3 regions of the Streptomyces sp. NPDC001135 genome follow, and region 3 is predicted to be linked to each of the others. Evidence: riboswitches for the same ligand, from Rfam matches in the RefSeq annotation. Region 3 holds a riboswitch; each other region holds the start of a gene.
The links. Region 3 has a riboswitch for cyclic di-AMP ahead of ACWC94_RS20475 (transglycosylase SLT domain-containing protein). Riboswitches for the same ligand answer to the same signal wherever they lie in the genome.
Positions count from the first base shown of each region.

Region 1 (4,202 bases), on a different contig from region 3:
GCGCAGGGAGGCGTCGGCGGCGGCCTTGATGTTGGTCGCGGACAGACCCTGGTACTCGGGGTGCTGGCTGACCTTGGTGGCGATGACGACGCTGTCGCGGTTGCCGCGGGCCTTGACCCACTTGCCGATGATCGTCTCGGACTCACCGCCCTTGTTGCCCTCGATCCAGGCGGAGTAGGCGTCGGCGGTGTCGATGAAGTTGCCGCCGGCGGCCGTGTAGGCGTCGAGGACGGCGAAGGAGGTCTCCTCGTCGGCGGTCCAGCCGAAGACGTTGCCGCCCAGGGAGAGCGGGAAGACCTCGAGGTCGGAGGAACCGAGTGGGCGCAGAGAAGTCATGCTTCACATCAACACCGGCGGTGGATGATCGCATTCCACCGCCGGCGCCGACTTCCCACGGTTCACATGGCTGACACGCTCAGGGGTTGAGGCCCTTGTCCCGCAGCCACGGCGCCGGGTCGATGCCGGTGGCCTGGCCGCCCGGGTGGACCTCCAGGTGCAGGTGCGGGCCGGTGACGTTGCCGGTGGCGCCGATGCGGCCGATGACCTCGCCGGTGGACACCTTCTGGCCGACGGAGACGTTGATCGAGGACTGGTGGCAGAACCACAGCTCGGTGCCGTCGTCCAGGGTGAGGACGGTGCGGTAGCCGTAGGCGCCGGCCCAGCCGGCCTGGGTGATCGTGCCGCCGTGGACGGCCTTGATCAGGGTGCCGGTGGGGGCGGCGAAGTCGAGGCCGGTGTGGTAGCCGGAGGACCACATGGCGCCGGGCTGGCCGAAGGTGCCGGTGATCGTGTACGAGACGACGGGCAGCTGGTACTGCTTGGCCAGCTCGGCCAGCCTCTTGGCCTCGGCCGCCTTCTTGGCGTCGGCCTCGGCCTTCTGCTTGGCGGCGGCGGCCTTGGCGGCGGCGTCCTGCTCCGCCTTGGCCGCGGTGTCGGCGGTCTGCTTCTCGGCGGCGGCGAGCGCGGCGGCGGTGGCCCTGCTGTCGGCCTTGCTCCGCTGCTGCTCGGCCTGGGCCATGATCCGGTTGCGCAGGGTCTCGCCCGCGTCGGAGTCCTTGCTGTCGGCCGAGGTCACGCCGGCGTTGCTGAGCGTGCTGCCGTCCGTCCGGGGCGCGTCGGAGGCGTCGTCGCCGAAGAGGTGACCGACGGAGTCCAGGTCCGGCAGGGATATGGAGACCGGCGGCTTACCGGTGTTGGCGCTGGCCATGCCGCCCGCACCGACGGCGGCCATCACGCCGACGCCGAGGACGGTGGAGCTGCGCGCGAAGCCGCCGCGCTGCTTGGCGACACGGTGCCGGCCGCGGACGGGGGCGAGGGAGTCCTCGGTGGGGTTCCACTCCTCCCAGGGGCCCTCTTCGGTGCGGTAGGCGCCGTAGCCGAAGGTCTCGGGCTCGGCCTCCGCGGGCATGAACGGGGCTTCTGGGGTAGGCCGGTTGGACGCCACGCGGGCGTACTCCTTTCCTTCCTCCGCCTACCGGGTTAGCTGACGGGTTCGGAGCAGGAAGGTCTCCTACGCGCGTATACCGGTCACGGCATCCGCGTGATTCACCCCAAGGTGGTGGTTCCCCGGTTCCCTCGCGGGATTCGGCGCGTGCGCACGGAGCCGTCTCTTGTGACGGCTGGGACGACCGCGCTGCGTTATCGAACGTTAATAGACCTGCTGGTCACTTTCCAAGCCATCCGCCTTGATCATTAACCTTTTCCGGCCCGGACGTACCGGTCAGGAGTCCTGCAAAACGGGCGAGTTGACCGGCGTTCAGGAGTCTCGGCGTTTTTGATGGTGACTCAGATGTTATGCGGAGGGCGGTCGTCCGGTCACTGTCCGTACAGAGGATCACCGGGGCCGGGGCGGCCCGCGGGAAAGCGGTGTGCGAGCCGCCCCGCGGATGGGGTACTCTGGAGTCACAACGACGCGGGGTGGAGCAGCTCGGTAGCTCGCTGGGCTCATAACCCAGAGGTCGCAGGTTCAAATCCTGTCCCCGCTACTGAAGGCCCGGGGCCGGAATCCAGTGGATTCCGGCCCCGGGTGTTTTTCAGTGCCCCAGCAGATGCCCGTTCGGTGCCTTGGCCAGTCCCTCCAGCTCCGGCAGTACGACCACCTGCGCACCCCCGGTGACCAGGAGCCCCGTCCCGTCGGCCGCGGAGACGAACGTGTCCGGCTCCCGCCAAGCCGTGACCACCCTCCGCACCCCCGACCGAAGGATCAGCTCGGCACACGGCGCCGGCCGTGAGGCACGCCGGGCGCAGGGCTCCAGGCTGGAGTACACCGTGGCGGCGGCCAGCCGCGGATCCGCCGGATCGGTCTTCGCCAGCGCCGCCTCCTCCGCGTGGACCACGGGGTCGCCGCCCTCCCGGGAATGCCCCCGGGCCAGCTCCGTACCGTCGGCGGCGACCACCACCGCGCCGACGCTGAACGCCGTCTCCGAGGGCGGGCACAACGCGGCCAGCTCGCAGGCGGTGCGCAGCCAGTGCCGGTCGGCGGCGGTGGGGACCGGGCCGGTGCCGGGGGCCGTGGGCTCGTAGCGCATGAGGACGACGTCCTCGATGCGGCGGGTCTCGGTCAGGCGCAGCCGGCCGGCCTGGTAGGCACCCGGCCCGAACAGGCGGGGGGCGGCCGGGTCGCCGACGAACAGCGGGGCGAGGACCAGCTGGAGCTCGTCGGCCAGGCCCAGCCGGAGCAGCTGGGTGTGGACCGTGCCGCCGCCCTCGACCATCAGCCGCCGTACGCCGCGCACGTCGTGCAGATGACCCAGCAGGGCGCGCCAGTCGAGGTCGGGGCCGAGCGGGACGATGTCGGCGGTGCCGCCGAGGAGGCGTGCGGCTCGCTCGGCGCCCTTGTCGGTCGTGTAGACGAGCTTGTCGCCGCCGGTGTGCCAGAAATGGGCGCCGGGGTCGAGGTCGCCGGTGGCGGTGACGGTCACCTTCAGCGGGTACTGCGGCCTGCCCTCGGCCACGCGGGCCGCGCGGCGCTCGGCGGAGTTGACCAGCAGCCGTGGGTTGTCGGCGCGGATCGTGCCGGCGCCGACCAGGATCGCGTCGACGGAGGCCCGGACCGCGTCCACCCGGTCGAAGTCGGCCGGACTGGACAGCAGGAGCCGTTCGGGGCCGGTGTCGTCCAGGTAGCCGTCGAGGGAGACGGCGGCGGACAGCAGCACATAGGGGTACGACATCGGCGCGCTCTCCCTGAAGTCACTCTTGGTTCAAGTTTGAAACAAACCTACACTGGCGGCATGACGACCCGCTGGCTCACTGCCGAGGAGCAGCGCGCCTGGCGCGCCTACCTGTCCGCCGCCCGGCTGCTGGACGACGCGATCGACCGGAACCTCCAGCAGACGGCCCGCATGCCCCATCTGTTCTACTCCGTGCTGGCCAACCTCTCCGAGGCGCCCGAGCGGCGGCTGCGCATGACCGACCTCGCGGAGACGCTGAAGATCACGCGCAGTCGGCTGACCTATGCGGTGACCCGTCTGGAGCGGGACGGGCTGGTGCGCCGTGAGGACTGCCGCTGGGACAAGCGCAGCAGCATCGCCGTGCTGACGGACGAGGGACTGGCCGTGCTGGAGCGTACGGCGCCCGGGCACGTCGAGACCGTACGCGCCACCCTGTTCGACCGGCTCACCCCGGAACAGGTGGGGCAACTGGAGGAGATCTGCACCGGGATCGCCCGCGGGCTGCAGGGCGACGATGCCGCACCCGGCGCGGAGGACGTGCCCTGGCGGCGCCGGTCGTCCTGCTCCTCGTCGGCCCCGCCCGCACCCCCCGAGTCCCACCAGGCACCCGAAAACTAATTGCTTCAAGTTTTAATCATGCGGTAGGGTCCCCGCACGATCACTGCTTCAAATCTGAAGCACCTTCCCCGGAGGGACCCGCATGCCCGACACCACCGCCGCCACGCCGCGCGCCCGCGTCCGGGTACCGCTGCGCTTCGACGACGGCTACAGCGTCGACGCCGAACTCGTCACCTTCCACGGCCTGGCCGACGGCCAGGAGCATGTCGCCGTCGTGCTCGGCGACCCCGGCCCGGTTCCGCTGGTGCGCCTGCACTCCGAGTGCCTGACCGGCGACGTCTTCGGCTCGGCCCGCTGCGACTGCGGACCCCAGCTGCGCGAGGCGGTCGAACGCATCGCCACCACCGGCGGCGTCCTGCTCTACCTCCGCCAGGAGGGCCGTGGCATCGGCCTCTACAACAAGCTCGACGCCTA
Region 1 is NZ_JBSFKD010000003.1:21,837-26,038, forward strand. Features, by position in the region: gene ACWC94_RS05305 (aldo/keto reductase) at 1-336, opposite strand, end outside; gene ACWC94_RS05310 (M23 family metallopeptidase) at 416-1,444, opposite strand; cyclic di-AMP (ydaO/yuaA leader) riboswitch at 1,454-1,600, opposite strand; tRNA gene ACWC94_RS05315 (tRNA-Met) at 1,912-1,985, shown strand; gene ACWC94_RS05320 (dihydrofolate reductase family protein) at 2,034-3,170, opposite strand; gene ACWC94_RS05325 (MarR family winged helix-turn-helix transcriptional regulator) at 3,231-3,788, shown strand; gene ACWC94_RS05330 (GTP cyclohydrolase II) at 3,871-4,202, shown strand, end outside.
Region 1: another riboswitch for cyclic di-AMP. It lies ahead of ACWC94_RS05310 (M23 family metallopeptidase); the one in region 3 lies ahead of ACWC94_RS20475 (transglycosylase SLT domain-containing protein).

Region 2 (4,202 bases), on a different contig from region 3:
TGAGCAACGCGCTGGTGCTGTACCACTTCTCGACGAAGGAGAAGCTGGTCGCGGCCGCGTTCGCGTACGCGGCGGAGGACGACCTCGCGCATCTGCGCAAGCTGCTGGGGCGGCGGACGTCCGCGCTGCGCCGGCTGCGGGCCGCGGTGCGCTGGTACGCGCCGACCGGACAGGCCAAGGGCTGGCGGCTGTGGATCGAGGGATGGGCGGCGGCCCTGCGCGAGCCGGCCCTGCGGGAGGTCACCCGGGACCTCGACAAGCAGTGGAAGGCGGCGATCGCCGACGTCGTCGCCGAGGGCGTGGCGGCCGGCGAGTTCACCTGCGCCGACCCCGCCGGTGCCGCACTGCGGCTGACCGCGCTGCTGGACGGGCTGGCCGTGCAGCTGACCTCGTACCCGGGAGCGGTGCCGCGGACACGCGCGCAGGAGTGGGCCGACGACGCGCTGGCCCGGGAACTGGGCCTGGACCGGAAGACCCTGAACGAACGCTGACCTCAGCGCCGGGCGGCACCCTGCCCGCGGGACACGGGCCGCCACCGCCGGCCCCGCCCGTCCCCGGCACAGCCGGGCCCCGCGGGTTTCCGGCAGGGCGGACCCGACCCGTACGGCCCGGCGCCGCCGCGCACCGCCGGACGCGACCGTGCCCCGCACCACGGGTGTGCGGGGCACGCGGGTGTCGGTCAGGCCACCGAGGTGATGCGCAGCTTGATGTCGTCGGGGGACAGGGCGCCCTTCGCGGTGACGTGGTCGCCGGAGGACTCGCCGCGCAGGCGGCGGCCGATCCACGGGACCAGGTACTCGCGGGCCCAGTGGACGTCGTCGCGGCGGATGTCCAGCGTGCCCCGGGGCGGCTGCGGCGGCCACGGCTGCTCCGGGTCGGCCGGGATGTCGAGGCCGAGGGCCTGGCCGGCGCGCAGCGCCACGCGCGTGTGCCCCTCGGGCGAGAGATGGAGCCGGTCGCTGTCCCAGGCCCTGCGGTCCTGCACGGACTTCAGGGACCACAGGTCGAGCACCGGGCAGCCGTACCGGTCGGCGATGGCGCGGACGTGCCCGTTGTACGTGGCGATCTTGCCGCGCAGATGCTTGAGCAAGGGGACGCCACGGGTGTCGAAGCCGGTCGTCACCATCACCGTGCCGGCCGCCTCGGTCAGCCGGGCGACGGCCCGCTCGAAGCGCTCGGCCACCTCGTCCGGGTCGGTGCCGGGGCGGATGATGTCGTTGCCGCCCGCGCAGAAGGAGACCAGGTCCGGGGCGAGTTCGACGGCCTGCGGGAGCTGGTCCTGCACGATCTGGTCGAGCAGCTTCCCGCGCACCGCGAGATTGGTGTACTCGAAGTCCCCCTCGGGCCGCCGGTCGGCGAGCAGTACCGCGAACCGGTCGGCCCAGCCCACGAACGCCCCGTCGGGCCCGGGGTCGCCGACGCCCTCGGTGAAGCTGTCCCCCACCGCCACGTACGACCCGATCACTGATCTGTTGTCATTCTTCGAATCGTCTGCCACGTCGGACCATGATTCACCTTCGGATGTGACCTACGCGACCGTAGGCAGGGGTTGACGAACGGTGAGATAAGACACCCTTAATTCGTTTGCGTACCCGGAATAAGGCGGACACACCGAAGGCCGGACCCGGGGATCGTGGGTCCGGCCTTCGGCCGTGTGCCAGGCAGGCGGTTGTGGCGGGGTGTCAGACGACGGCGACGCCGTGCCCGCGGAGGTAGCCGACCGGGTCGATGTCGGAACCGTAGTCGGGGGTCGTACGGATCTCGAAGTGCAGGTGCGGGCCGGTGACGTTGCCGGTGGCGCCCGACAGGCCGACCTGCTGGCCCTCGGTCACGGTCTGCCCGGCCGAGACGGAGAGCCGGGAGAGGTGGCCGTACTGCGCGTAGTGACCGTCGTCGAGCCTGAGGACGACCTGGTTGCCGTACGCGCCGCCCCAGCCGGCGGAGACGACCGTGCCCGCGGCGACGGCCTTGACGGGGGTGCCGGTCGGTACGACGAAGTCGACGCCCGTGTGGTAGCCGCTGGACCACATGCTGCCGGCCACGTGGTAGCCGGTGCCGATGGTGGCGCCGGCGACCGGGAGGGTGAAGCCGGTGGAGGTGGTCGCCGTCGCGGCGGCGCCGGAGGTCCTCGGCGCCGGGGCCGCCTGGGACGTGGAGCGGGACGAGTCGGCGGACGGCCGGCTCGCGGGCGCGGGCTCGGTGCGAGCCGGTGCGGACCGCCGGCCGAGCGCGAGCTTCAGGCCGGGGTGGATCAGCGCCGGGTCGTCGCCGACGGCCTGCCGGTTGGCGGCGTAGAGGCGGTGCCAGCCGCCCGCGACGTGCTGCTCGTCGGCGATCGTTGACAGGCAGTCGCCGGACTTCACCCTGTAGGTGCGCCATTCCGGACTCGGCTGCGCGGCGGCCTTGTCCACCGGGGCCTCGAGGGACTGCGCGGCCCGGGCGGAAACGGACTGCGGGACGGTGGCGGCATGCGCCCCGGTGGTGCCGACGAGCGGGAGGGCCAGGGCGGCGCCGCCGGTTCCGGCAAGGGCGATCGAGCGGGAAAGACGCGGGGGCTTGGGGCGTCGGTGCTTGCCCTTACCGGGCATGGCGCATTCCTCTCCGGCGCCTGCGAGGTGAGCTGTCGGGTTCGGGCTGGAGCTGCCCGGCCGTGCGCGCACGGCTTCACCCCGAGCCTGTCGCGGAGACCGGACAGGCAGTCGTACCTGGTGGGTCCCCCGCTCCTGCCGAACACGGGTCAAGTGTGTGGGACTCCGGGCGGCGGCAGGATGCGGCGTTCCGTCCGGATCGGTGGCGAACGTAAGCGAGTGGGACGCGGGGAAACAAGCATCCCGTTCCCGCCGTTCGACGTGACGAAGATCGCTCACGGGACATCTCGGTCACACTCCGTGAATTCCGTCCGCTCCACCCTTTCCCTTTCCCTTTTCACCATGGGAATTACGTGAACATGACGTGCGACGCACGGTCACGAATATGACGCTCCTCACGCACACCCGGCCACGAGCCCTTATTCCCCGGCGAGTTGGAATGAAGGCGCCAATTCGGGCAGAAGGTTCAGATACGGCGCAGCCGGAGAACCGTTGCATCCAGGTCACCCTTGAGTCCGGTGCGCAGCCCGTGGTGCAGCAGGACGGCCCCGCGGTGGACTTCACCCGTCTCACGGCATTCGTACGACGCCGCCGGGTCGAGTCCGCGCAGGCGCAGCGGCGGCACGGGCTCGCCGTGGCTCTGCGCCGGGAGCCAGGCGAGGACCACCGTCTCCTCGCCCAGGACGTACTGGACGGCACTGGGACCACCGGCCGGCGGTCGCAGCCGGTACAGGTCGCCCCGCTGGACGACCGGGCGGATCTCCTTGTAGAGCCCGACCCACCACCGGGCCTCGGCCAGCTCCTGATCGGTCCATTCCGTGAGATCGCCGCCGACCCCGAGAACGCCCGCCATGGCGCTGACGAAACGGAACCGCAGGGAGCTGACCCGGCCATTGAGCTGGGTGTTCGGACTGTCGGTCACCCAGGCGGCCATGATCCGCGCGGGGTGGATCTGACTGAAGCCGTACTGGATGGCGAGCCGGTCCAGCGGGTCGGTGTTGTCGGAGGTCCACACCTGGTCGGTGCGGCTCACGACGCCGAGGTCGATGCGGCCGCCACCGCCCGAGCAGGACTCGAAGGCGACGGAGGGATGGGCCGCGCGCAGCCGGTCCAGCAGGGCGTACAGGGCGCGGACGTGGTCCACCCACAGGCGCTGCGGGTACGGCTCACCGGGCCAGCCGGCATCGGTGAAGCAGCGGTTGAAGTCCCACTTGACATAGTCGATGGGGGCGCCGGCGAGCAGGGTGTTCAGCTGCTCCCACAGGTACTCCTGGACGTCCTCGCGGGCGAGGTTGAGGACGAGCTGGTTGCGCAGTTCCGTCCGCTTCCGTCCCGGCTGGTACTGCACCCAGTCGGGATGCGCGCGGTACAGGTCGCTGTCCGGGTTGACCATCTCGGGCTCGACCCAGATGCCGAACCGCATGCCGAGGGCGTGCACCTGGTCGGCCAGCGGCTTCAGGCCGTGCGGGAAGCGGTCGGGGTTGGGGGTCCAGTCGCCCAGGCCGGCGCGGTCGCTGGTGCGGGCGCCGAACCAGCCGTCGTCCACGACGAAGAGCTCCACGCCGATTCCGGCGGCCCGGCGGGCGAGCGCGAGCTGCTGCTCCTCGGAGATGG
Region 2 is NZ_JBSFKD010000005.1:87,602-91,803, forward strand. Features, by position in the region: gene ACWC94_RS08970 (TetR/AcrR family transcriptional regulator) at 1-491, shown strand, start outside; gene ACWC94_RS08975 (SGNH/GDSL hydrolase family protein) at 680-1,465, opposite strand; gene ACWC94_RS08980 (M23 family metallopeptidase) at 1,683-2,588, opposite strand; cyclic di-AMP (ydaO/yuaA leader) riboswitch at 2,593-2,754, opposite strand; gene ACWC94_RS08985 (alpha-galactosidase) at 3,055-4,202, opposite strand, start outside.
Region 2: another riboswitch for cyclic di-AMP. It lies ahead of ACWC94_RS08980 (M23 family metallopeptidase); the one in region 3 lies ahead of ACWC94_RS20475 (transglycosylase SLT domain-containing protein).

Region 3 (4,202 bases):
GCCGGAAGGGTCGTACGGCGGCCGTACGGCTCGCACAGGGGCCGTACGGCCGGTCGCTGCCGCGGGAGTGGCCCCGCGGAACGTCCGGGTCAGCCGGCGCGGTGCACCACCGCGTCGCACAGCTCCATCAGCGCCGCCTTGGCGTCGCACTCCCGCAGCGGCGCCAGCGCGGCGCGGGCCTCCTCCGCGTACCGGACGGTGTCCCGGCGGGCCTGCTCCAGCGCGGGGTGGGCGCGCAGCCCGGCCAGCGCCTCGGCGAGCCGGGCGTCGTCGCTGAGGTCGGAGTCCAGCAGCCGGCACAGTGCGATGTCCTCGGGCAGCCCCAGCCGGGCCGCCCGCTCGCGCAGCCGCAGCACGGGGAGCGTCGGAATGCCCTCGCGCAGGTCGGTGCCGGGGGTCTTGCCGGACTCGTGCGAGTCGGAGGCGATGTCCAGGACGTCGTCGGCGAGCTGGAAGGCGACGCCGAGCCGCTCGCCGTACTGGGTGAGCACGTCGACGACCGTCTCGTCGGCGCCGGACATCATCGCGCCGAACCGGCACGACACCGCCACCAGCGAGCCCGTCTTGCCGCCGAGCACGTCCAGGTAGTGCTCGACCGGGTCGCGGCCGTCCGCGGGACCGGCGGTCTCCAGGATCTGGCCCGTGACCAGCCGCTCGAACGCGAGGGCCTGCACCCGGACGGCCTCGGGGCCGAGGTCGGCGAGGATCTGGGAGGCCCGGGCGAAGAGGAAGTCGCCGGTGAGGACCGCGACCGAGTTGCCCCAGCGGGTGTTGGCGCTGTCCACGCCACGCCGTACGGCCGCCTCGTCCATGACGTCGTCGTGGTACAGCGTGGCCAGATGGGTCAGCTCCACGACCACGGCCGACGGCACGACACCGGGCGCGTAGGGGTCGCCGAACTGGGCCGCGAGCATCACGAGCAACGGCCGGAACCGCTTCCCGCCGGCCCGTACGAGGTGCTGCGCGGCCTCCGTGATGAACGGGACCTCGCTCTTGGTGGCCTCGAGCAAGCCTTCCTCGACAGCCGTCAATCCGGCCTGGACATCGGCTTCCAGAGCCTGGTCCCGCACGCTCAGCCCGAACGGCCCGACGACGGTCACGTGGGGTCTCCTGTCTGCTGGTGTCTGCTGGCGATCACACGGTTTGTCGATAGGTCGCTGCCATCACTCGAGTCAGCGTATCCGGTCCTCTTTCGATCACCGATAGCGCCCACCGGTCCAGCCTGGGAGGTATCAGGTCATGACCGGGATATTTTTGATCAAGTAATAGGAACGTATATTTATCGACTTAATAGGACTCTGTCCGTTTTGTCGCAAGCCGAGAGGCGAGCGGGGCAGCACCTCCACCCCCTCCCCCAGAACAACGACGGGCGCCGAGCCGCGGGTTCCACCATCCAGTCGATCCACCTGAATCCCCCATGTCCGACTTAGAGTATTTTGCTATTTCGTGAGTTGGGTCACGGGCACCCATCGGCACCCCACCCCCACCACTCCCCCCTTCTCGCCTTGCCCCGCTGGCGAGTTGAGGGTTGACAGGCGCAAAGGATCAAGCACCTCATAGGGCGCAGATCAAGGTCAAACAGGACGTTGTGTGAATCCGGTACTTGTTCCCGACATGTGCTCTCGCATACGTTCCGGGCCGTCGGGCGGACGCCGAATCCTGCCACCGCCCGCATAACCATCCACGGACTCATTCGCAGGCAGGAGCGGGGGACCCAGGTAAGTCGCCGGACCGGACGGCACACGTCGCACCGGAACGGCTAGGGGTGAAGCCGTGCCTTCCCGGGCACGGCCGGGCACCTCCCCGCCCGAACCCGACAGCTCACCTCGCAGGCGTCGGAGAGGAACTTCCCCATGCCTGCTGCCGCTCAGCCCCGCCGTACCCGGAACAACCGCCTCGTCCGCGCCCTCGCCGCCGTCGGCACCGGTGCCGCCGTCCTCGCCCTGCCGCTCATCGGGGCGACCAGCGCCTCCGCCGCGACCCCGAGCGCCACCACGGTCTCCACCACCCCCGCCGGTTACCCGAACACCCTCGACGGCTGGATCCGCGAGTCCCTCGCGATCATGGGCCAGAAGGGCATCCCGGGCACCTACAACGGCATCTACCGCAACGTCATGCGGGAGTCCTCCGGCAACCCGGCCGCCATCAACCTCTGGGACTCCAACGCCGCCAAGGGCATCCCGTCCAAGGGCCTGCTCCAGGTCATCGACCCGACGTTCAACGCGTACCACGTGGCCGGAACCTCCTACAACATCTACGACCCGGTCGCGAACATCACCGCCGCCTGCAACTACGCGGCCGCGCGCTACGGGTCGATCGACAACGTCTTCGGCGCGTACTGACAGCTCCGCGGACCGGCAGCGCAGACACCGGCCCGCCCGGCACGCGCCCCCCACCTGACGGAAGGGGCGTGCCGGGCGGCCGCCGTGCGTCCTGCGGGACCGCACCGGACGGCCACCTGCTGACGGACCGGTCAGCGGGTCGGTGCGGGTCAGCCGGTCAGCCGGTCAGCCGGTCGGAAACAGTCTTTCGAGGACGACGGCGATGCCGTCGTCCTCGTTCGACAGGGTGATCTCGTCGGCCACCGCCTTGAGTTCGGGGTGTGCGTTGGCCATGGCGACCCCGTGTCCGGCCCAGTCGAACATCGGGATGTCGTTGGGCATGTCACCGAAGGCCAGGGCCTCCTCCGGGGCGACCCCGAGCCGCTCGGCGGCCAGCGCGAGGCCGGTCGCCTTGGTCACCCCGGACGGCTGCAGCTCCACGGTCCCCGGCCCCGACATGGTGACCGTGGCCAGCGAGCCCACCACCGAGCGCGCGACCGCCGCCAACGCGTCGTCGGACAGTTCGGCATGGCGCAACAGCACCTTGCTGATGGGCTCGCACCACAGGTCGTCGCGCCGGCCGACCCGCACCGCGGGCAGGGTCGGGTGCGGCATCAGATAGCCCGGCTCGATGAGCGTGAGCCCGTCGACGCCGTCCTGGTCGACGGCCGCGTAGACCTGCCCCACCTCGGCCTCGATCTTGCCGAGCGCGGTCTCGGCCAGCTCCCGGTCCAGCCGGACCGACCACAGCAGACGGCCGGACGCGGCGTCGTAGACCTGCGCGCCCTGCCCGCACACCGCGAGCCCCGTGCAGCCGAGACGTTCGAGCAGCGGCCGTACCCGCGGGGCCGGGCGACCCGTCACCACCAGGTGACGCACACCGGCCCGCGCCACCCGCGCGAGCGCGGTGAGCGACCGGTCGGAGACCGTGTCGTCGCCGCGCAGCAGCGTTCCGTCCAGGTCGGTGGCGATCAGTGCGTACGCGGGGGAGGCGGCCATGATCAGAGAATACGGATACCTCGCCCCGCCGACTCATCTTGTCGTCCTGCGTACTTACGTACTGGTCAGTCCCAAGTGGTGCCCGCCGGCTCCCTGATGGCGGTGGTGACGCGGTGGAACATGCCGGTGAGGGTGATGGTGAGGATCAGCGCGGACAGCACCGCCGGCCGCAGCGCGGCGCGCTCGGCGTCACTGAGGAAGGGCGCCCCGAGCCCGCCGGCGACGGCGGCGGACCGCTCCTCGCGCGCGCCTGCCGTGCCGGAGTGTTCCGATGTCCTTCCCGCGCATCGGTGGTGGGCACGCTCGCTCCGACCGCTGACGGAGCGGGGGCGCACGATGTGACGGACCCGGGCCGGTTCCCGGAGGGTTCAGCCGTGGGCCGCCGCCAGGTGTGCCGTCAGGCGCGGAGAGGCGAACTCCGTACCGCAGACGAAGCGCATCACCGGGCCGTACGACGACGCCGCCGGCAGGCCCGTGAAATACAGCCCGGGGACGGAGGAGACGTAGCCGGGGCCGAGTTTGGGTGTGCCGCGGCTGACGGCGAGCCGGGTGCGCAGTCCGTGGCCGAGGAAGTCCATCGCCGCGATGTCGACGCGGTAGCCGGTGGCGGCGATGACGTGGTCGGCGGTGAGCCGCTCGGTGCGTCCACCGTGGGTGCGGACGGTGAGGACGGGGCTGCCGTCCGGTGCCTCGGCGCCCACCACCCGCTCCACGTCCTGGACCAGCACGGCGCTCTGGAAGCGCTCGCGCAGCCACCAGGCGCCGAGCGGTCCGAGGACCCGCCGGACCAGGAAGTGGCGGGTGGCCTCGGGCAGGTAGCGGTAGGGGTGGGGGTAGTAGCTGAGCGCCCACAGCGACCAGGCCCGCCCGAAGGGGGACTCG
Region 3 is NZ_JBSFKD010000016.1:34,803-39,004, forward strand. Features, by position in the region: gene ACWC94_RS20470 (polyprenyl synthetase family protein) at 90-1,100, opposite strand; cyclic di-AMP (ydaO/yuaA leader) riboswitch at 1,673-1,850, shown strand; gene ACWC94_RS20475 (transglycosylase SLT domain-containing protein) at 1,854-2,342, shown strand; gene ACWC94_RS20480 (HAD family hydrolase) at 2,508-3,320, opposite strand; gene ACWC94_RS20485 (hypothetical protein) at 3,386-3,655, opposite strand; gene ACWC94_RS20490 (FAD-dependent oxidoreductase) at 3,689-4,202, opposite strand, start outside.